DNA from 2 places in the Marinobacterium sp. BA1 genome. Region 2 is predicted to be linked to the other one. Evidence: predicted binding sites of a transcription regulator. Region 2 holds the regulator's gene; the other holds the start of a gene.
What was found. The regulator LexA, encoded in region 2, represses DNA repair genes until DNA is damaged. The targets are predictions, from matches to a motif close to TACTGTNTANNTANACAGTA.

Region 1 (3,954 bases), on a different contig from region 2:
CCAAAGTCGCTTGGATACGCAATCAGAGTAACACGTATGTCGCAGTTGTGGGCTGAGTATGGCCGCGTCATGCAAGAGGCGATCGATCAGGCCAAGAGGCAGGGCAACTTCGGAGTCTTGCCTTACAGTGGGTTCAACAGATACCTGAGGCGGATATTTGCGAGTGTTTTCAGGCATAAACTAGAAAATAAAATATTGCTTTTAAGGAGAGGGCTATGATGTTGAAACGAGCCACCTCAACATTCATGTTGGCAATTTGTGCGACTCGGGCTTATGCAGGCGGTTTCGAGCTAAGCGATGTAATCGCTAAATTTGGAGGCCAGTTTTCTGAGGCGGGCGTCTGGGTACAGACGGTATTTGCGTTCCTTGGTTTTTGCCTGGTAGGCATTGGAATTTGGAAGCTTGCGATAGTCAGGGGAGAACAATCCAACGGCCCCGCAAACACAGACTGGCGTTTTTCGCCGGGCCTGATCAGCTTGGTGTGTGGTGCTTTTTTTGTTGATCATGGTGGCCGTGATTGAGATGGTCATTCAATCATCTTTCGGGGCTTCGACGAACACCTTGGATAAGATAGGGCTTTGATATGACGTCTGAATCGAATGACACAATTCAGTTTTACCACGGCGGCCGAGATTGGGTCGGCCCTTTCGAGGTAAGCCCCAAGAACTCCAAGGTCATGGAGTATGGGCCAGGCCTATACCTGACCAATGGTATTGAAACCGCTCGCCACTATGCCCGTGGCGGCGGCATTGTTCAAACCGTGGACGTTGACCCGAACGCACGTCTGTTGAGCGGTGTTAAGAGCGGCGTTGGTCACATGGAGCAGTTCATTGCAGCCAATCGTGTTCGATCGGGTAAAAAAGTGATCGCGAACCTGCATCGAAATGCAGAACGCCACGGATCCGACCGCATTGGGCTGGACTATCTGATAACCCTCATGATCAACCACAATGCCTTAACACCCTCAGTGGCAGCCCCGCTGAACGAGTTTATCGTGGGGGAGGGCGCTGATCTGGATGTTTTCTCTGCACCCATGTTCGGCTCTGCCGGCGGTGGCAGTGATCAGTGGGTGGTAGTGTTCAATCCGGAGGTTGTCGTAGCACGTGCTCGCGTGGACATGAAGGCTTTTGATTGGTCACGGACGCATCTGCCTACCTATGAGGAGCAGATGGCTGCGCTGGCGCTTAACAATGAAGTTGACCCCCTTGGCACCGCTGTTTGTGCTGAACAATACGCGGGGAAGAGACCGTCCCTTTAGGGCGGTCAGGGAATCGCTACTCAGTGTTTTTCATGTAAGGAACCCCGCCCGCGCTTGAGCGCATCTGGCGCACCACGCCTGCTATAACGCCAAACACTTCAAGATGGTTCGGATCGACCATTTTTACATCGGTTTTGCCTGATCCGTGCGCAATGAGTTTCACGCCAGTGTTGTTAACCCCTCCAAACTCGCGGCAGTAGAAGTCACCCTGAACATCGACCATGATGATGTCCCCAGGGCTCGGGGTAATACTGCTATCAATAACCAGAACATCACCATCATGAATGCCAATGCCGTGCATTTCATCGCCAGACATGCTCACAAATAGGTGGCGGCGGGGTGTTCTACGCAGAGTGTATTGAAATCCAGTTTGCCTTCAGCGAAATCTGCCGCAGGTGAAGGGAATGCCATGTGAGTTCTCCAAAGGTTGATTGCCAATTGTAGGCCGGTTGTCGTGTTGTTTCACGCAAAGAGACGCGGGTAGTCATCTCGGCCGTTGATGACGCGCATGGCAGTCAGTCGATCCGGGTCGCATTTGAGCAGTTGCGCTTTCTCGTCGGTGGGCGTTTCAGGATCGGTCAAACACCGGTTGGCTCGAATGCTATGAATATTGGATTCGAGGTCCGCATCAGTGGGGCGTACAACAGCCAAAAAGCGACCGGAGCGCAATGCCGCCCGTGACGCGTGCAAGCTGCCTCCGGACATACCGGACTGAACCAGAATAACGCCTTGAGCGAGTCCCGCCTGAACGCGGTCACGTTTTACGAAGTTTGCCGGTATCGGATCGGTACCGAAGGGAAATTGTGAAACCAGGGCGCCGCCGCGCTCAAGAATGGCTTCCGCCAGAGGTCTGTTGTCCTGAGGCGCAACTGTCTGCAGGCCATGTGCGAGTACAGCCACGGTGTGTCCCCTATGATCAATCACGCTTTGGTGTGCGATGGCATCGCATCCGAGCGCAAGCCCACTGACAATACTGGCGCCCTGCTCACTGCAGTACCCTGCAATACGGTGAGCAATGACGCTTCCATGCCGAGTGGGTTTGCGTGTTCCGACAATGGCAACTGACAGTGTCTCAGGCGCTGCAAGAGATCCTTTCACATAAAGAATGAAAGGGTCATCATGGCTGCTGGCCAGAAGAGGGGGATAGTCAGGATCAGCGCGTGAAAGAATGACAGCACTGTGAGCCTGGGCCTGATCAATCTGGAATTGCGCCCGATCCATGGCTTCGTCAATGGCGCCAGGAGAGAGTGTGATATTGCTTGGTAGACAAGGCTGCAGGGCATCAGGATCTTTTAATGCCACTTCACTGCCAAAGGCCGCATGAATCTTGCGCAGTGTTGCCGGGCCGATGCCCTTTACACAGCTCAAGGCTAAATAGTTCAACGTGCTATGGCTGCAAGACATTAGGCAAGTTCTCCTCTCGTGGGCCTGTTCATATTCATCGTTTTCAGGTATCCGCGGCATCTACCGGCACGAGTGCCGATTCTCGGCAAATCATTTGCTTGCCCTTTGATGCTCCGCTGGTGCGCTCAACAATCCATTCACGGCGACCGTGCGGTTCAATAAGCCGAACCGGGTTACCCGATTTTATGAAAGTACAGAGGTCATTTTTACTGAGCCTCTGCCGCTGGTTTTTGCTCATTTACGCAATTCCATTGTCTGGCGCCTGCTTCAGGAGCAGGCGGGCAACCCCCTCTCGACCAGCATATAAAACGCCATCCATTTCATTCTGCTCACGCTTCGTCATGTTCCGCCACTTCGAAATGTACGCATCCCCTTTTACCACGCCCTGCGGACCATCTATAGAGCTTGAGCCAACGCTATAGCCATTTTCCCTGAGCCACTTCTCGGCTTCATATTTGGCGGAAAATTCATCACCGTTACCGTTAAACAGTTTCTCGTATACCAAGGGTACTCTCCTGATTGTCTGTGAGGTGTTCATGTGACCTTGACAAGAGGCAAGTCTGCGTGAAACTTGCGTTAAGATTTCACAAGTATATACATTCCGCGATCGCTCATTCGCTCAAGAGCCTTGGCGCAGTCGCCGCCCCAAGCAAACATCACCGTACCTGCGCCACACCGGCTACGTTTATGCTGATTTTCACGGCCAGGCATGAACTCGATTCGCCCCTGAATAAACAACATAGCCGTGGCCGATCTCATGGCTGCCTGACACCAACTGGCATCTGTTCGGCTGAAGACCAGTGCAATCCCATTGGCGTGGGCGATCATTCGATTCATCCATCGCGGCGTTTCTTTACCATACGGCGGATTGAGCCATACCCGTCCATACCAAGGTTTGCTGAGACCGTCATCGAATATGGTGTACTTGGTAACTGCCGGTACCGCCGTGTCAATGTCGTGGGGGCTGGATGGGTCCAGGTCGAATTCGATGTTGAGCGCTTCGAATATCCACGCCGGGGTATACCACTCCGCGCTCTTGATAGGCGATCGCACGGTTTCAGTACCGAATAATCCGCTCATAACAACTTACACTCCCAGCATTTACGTGTTCTGTCCACAATGCGGTCCGCGTCTTTCAACCGCAATGCTTCAGGGCAACCGGCTCTCTGCCGCTGCCATAGACGAAGCTCGTACTCTCATTCCGTCAGTTGATGTGCCACGAAATCAATTTCACAACGCTCGTTAATCGATGCTCGTTGTATTGGTTTGACGTTGACCGCGTGAGTACCTAC
Region 2 (3,954 bases):
TGCTGGAGCTCAAGTCGCTGGACCCGAAGCAGCACTTTACCAAGCCGGCACCACGCTATAGCGAAGCCAGTCTGGTCAAGGAGCTTGAAAAGCGTGGTATTGGTCGTCCTTCCACGTATGCCTCCATTATTTCAACAATTCAGGATCGCGGCTATGTACAGGTGCAGGGGCGTCGTTTCTATGCCTGCAAAATGGGTGACATTGTCACCGAGCGATTGAACGAGAATTTCTCCGATCTGATGGATTACAGTTTCACCGCGCGTATGGAGCAGCGTCTTGATGACGTGGCGCAGGGTGAGGTGAACTGGAAGGAGCTGTTGAATCAGTTCTACAGCGGCTTTACCGACAAGCTGCAGGAGGCACAAAGTGCTGACCACGGTATGAGGCCGAACAGCCCGACGCCGACAGATATTGATTGCCCCGAATGCGGTCGCAAGATGATGATCAGAACGGCAAGTACGGGCGTGTTCCTGGGCTGCTCTGGCTATAACCTGCCGCCCAAGGAGCGCTGTAAGTGCACCATCAACCTGATACCTGGCGACGAAGTGGTCAGTGTGGATGGGGATGATGAAGAAGAGTCCCGCATCTTGCGCAACAAGCATCGTTGCAAGCTGTGTGATGCGGCGATGGACTCCTACCTGATCGATGAGAAGCGCAAGTTGCACGTGTGCGGCAACAATCCCGACTGTCCTGGTTTCGAGGTTGAACAGGGTAGCTTCAGGATCAAGGGCTATGATGGGCCCAGTATCGAATGCGACAAGTGTGGCTCCGAAATGCAGCTTAAGACCGGTCGTTTCGGCAAGTTTTTCGGCTGCACCAATAGCGAGTGCAAGAATACGCGCAAACTGCTGAAAAACGGTGAGCCGGCGCCTCCCAAAATGGATCCGGTACCAATGCCGGAACTGCAGTGCGAAAAGGTTGAAGATACCTACGTACTGCGTGATGGTGCCAGCGGCCTGTTCCTGGCGGCGAGTCAGTTTCCGAAAAAACGGGAAACGCGTGCGCCGCTGGTGGCTGAGCTGGTGCCGCACCGTGATGAGATCGATCCCAAATACGCCTATCTGATGGATGCGCCGCAGAAAGACCCTGATGGTAATCCGGCAGTAATTCGTTACAGTCGGAAAACCAAAGAGCAGTATGTGATGACGGAAGTTGAGGGCAAGGCAACCGGCTGGAAAGCGTTCTACCGTGACGGGCGCTGGCAGGAAGAACAGGGACGTAAGCGCTGAGCGTGAGACCGAGACCGTCGGCGCATTCAATGGAGTACAGGTAATGAGTGATATCTATGCGGTTCGTACCAATCAGAAGCTGAATTTTGCGCGCCTGCATATCAAGGCGCTGGAGCAGGCGGAAGAGGCCTCACAGTGGAGCAAGCATGCCAGAATCGAGTCCTATCATGAGTCGATCCTGTTCTTCATGGCAAGTGGATACTCGGCGCTGTTGCGCGAGATTGCAGAAAACTACAATCTCGATGTGGATCGGATCCATCGCTTCACTGATCTGTCTGAGCAGCTTGAAGTAACTGGTCAGGAATCCCCCGAAGTAACTGAGCTTGAACAGTTGGAGCGGGACAGAGGAAGTTGGCTGCACAAAATGCTGTCTGCTTATGAGGCCTGCTGGCAGGCGTCAGACTACCACCAGGCAAAAACCGAGGTAGACAGCAGCATTTCCGAAATTCATGTATTGCAGATCAACCCGGACCATTCGGAAGACAAGGATGTGTTGGCTGAATACAAGGCTTGGTTACAGGCGTTCCGTGAACTGATAGAACGCCTGCGTGCTGGCATGCAGGAGTGGTAATCAGGTCCGCACCAGAATGCCCAGTGCATCCCCCTGGCTTGCTGACTGATTGAGTTGATCGAGCGATGGTGCAGCACCGCTGCACCAGGCGATGACTGTGTGGCATGTGCCGGCAGCCAGTGCCCGTCCGCATAGCAGCTCGGTTTGATCGAGACTGCAGGTATTCAAGACCAGGATGTGACGTGTACAGGCGCCGGCCTGCTCCAGTGCCTTGCGGGTGATATCATGTGGCGGGTTAATCAGGACCAGCCAGCGGTCTTCACGACTCAAGCCTGCGATCATGGGCAGCAGCAAGGGCTGCAGGCAAACTGAGCTGTTATGCAGCAAAATCTCGGTGACCCGGCTTTCAACGCATTCACGTTTGCTGTGAGGGTTCGAGTTCGTTGCTGTTGCATGAATTGCAGACATGGCGAGTGACCTCTGTCAGTTGCCTTGCCGGATAACGCCAACACCCAGTCCTTCGATGATCAGTTCCTGTTCACTCAGGTCTACCTCGATCGGGCTGAAGTCTTCGTTTTCGGCAATAAGAAAGACTTTGCGGCCATCACGCTTAAAGCGCTTGACCGTTACTTCGTCGCCGATCCGTGCGACCACAACCTGCCCGTCCCGGGCCTCTCGGGTTTGATGTACGGCGAGCAGGTCGCCATCCATGATTCCGATGTTTTTCATGCTCATCCCCTTGACCCGCAGCAGGTAGTCAGCGCGGGGGCGGAAGAAGTCTGCCGAGATGGTGCAGTGGTCCTCGACATGCTCCTGTGCCAGGATGGGTTCACCTGCTGCCACTTGACCAATAACGGGCAGGCCTTCGGTATCCGGTTGCTCGGCTTCCGGCAAGCGAATGCCTCTTGATGTGCCCTTGGTCAGTTCGATGGCGCCTTTGCGGGCCAGTGCCTTCAAGTGTTCTTCAGCCGCATTGGCTGACTTGAATCCCAGTTCGCGTGCAATATCGGCTCGGGTGGGCGGGTAGCCTGTTGTTTCGATATGTTTGCGAATGCATTCCAGTACTTCAGTCTGGCGATTGGTCAATTTCATGGCATCTGTTCCCTATCCGGTTACTGTGATTCTATACAGTGAATGAGCAGGGTCAAGCATTTTTCTGTTTATATATCCAGTATCTTGCTAGAATCGCCACACAGATCGGATGAGGATTGAGCGTGCTGAGCGAGGCGCAAAAAAAAGAGATCCAGGAGGCCTACAGTCGCTTCCTGAAGAGTCGTGGCCTGACTGCACGACCGGCACAGAAGCAGATGATCGCAGCCGTGGCGCGAACCCTTGCAGCGGCTGCTGTTCCACGCAGTGAAACGGATGATCTGCACCCCGCCGTGGGTGTTGTTGAAGCCGGAACCGGTACCGGCAAGACGATCGCCTATCTGTTGGCGGCCATCCCCTTGGCTCGGGCTCAGGAGTGCAGGTTGGTGCTGTCTACGGCAACCGTGGCGCTGCAGGAACAGCTCATCAACAAGGATCTGCCCGAAGTTGAAACGCATACAGGCCTGCCAATGCGCTACCGGCTCGCGAAAGGGCGAGGGCGTTACCTTTGCCTGAACAAGGTGGAAGGCCATCTTGAACAGCAGGGCCTGCTAGGCCAGATGGCGTTATATGAAGATGAGGCAGCTGAAAAGCTGCCCGATGATGTGCTGCAACTGTATCAGCAGTTGATGGACAGCTATGCCTCAGGTCAGTGGGACGGGGATCGTGATGCACTTGCAGATGAAGTGGATGATGCCATCTGGCGGCCATTGACCAGTGATCACATGCAGTGCAGCAACCGCCGTTGTCTGAATTTCAGTGCCTGTCCTTTCTACCGGGCTCGTGACCGGTTGGAAGAGGCAGACGTGATTGTTGCCAACCACGACCTGGTGCTGGCCGATCTTGCGCTTGGTGGCGGAGCCATCCTGCCCGAGCCAGAAAAAACCATCTATATCTTCGATGAAGGACATCACCTGGCTGACAAGGCGAGTGGTCACTTTGCTTTTGGTGCAAGGCTTGAGGGCAGTCGTCGATTACTGAAATCTGCACAAAAGCAGCTGACTCAGTTGGTGACAGAGACCGGTTCACCGGTGCAATTGGCAGATCCGGTAGAGCGACTGCATCGTCCTTTTGAAGAGATGGGGCTTGCGCTTGAGCAGCTTGAGCTGCTGCTGCGGCCACTGT

Region 1: ACAM29_RS20580 (LexA family protein) is a predicted target of LexA. The motif match lies at 1,610-1,629, and genes of this name have one in related genera.

Annotation. Positions count from the first base shown of each region.
Region 1 is NZ_BAAFHC010000002.1:252,833-256,786, forward strand. It holds gene ACAM29_RS20565 (DsbC family protein) at 1-31, shown strand, start outside; gene ACAM29_RS20570 (hypothetical protein) at 216-521, shown strand; gene ACAM29_RS20575 (hypothetical protein) at 584-1,258, shown strand; gene ACAM29_RS20580 (LexA family protein) at 1,275-1,574, opposite strand; gene ACAM29_RS20585 (DNA-processing protein DprA) at 1,721-2,662, opposite strand; gene ACAM29_RS20590 (hypothetical protein) at 2,706-2,900, opposite strand; gene ACAM29_RS20595 (hypothetical protein) at 2,901-3,167, opposite strand; gene ACAM29_RS20600 (DNA N-6-adenine-methyltransferase) at 3,239-3,742, opposite strand.
Region 2 is NZ_BAAFHC010000001.1:756,376-760,329, forward strand. It holds gene topA (type I DNA topoisomerase) at 1-1,229, shown strand, start outside; gene ACAM29_RS03690 (DUF6586 family protein) at 1,273-1,800, shown strand; gene ACAM29_RS03695 (SulA-like leucine-rich domain-containing protein) at 1,801-2,208, opposite strand; gene lexA (transcriptional repressor LexA) at 2,224-2,832, opposite strand; gene dinG (ATP-dependent DNA helicase DinG) at 2,955-3,954, shown strand, end outside.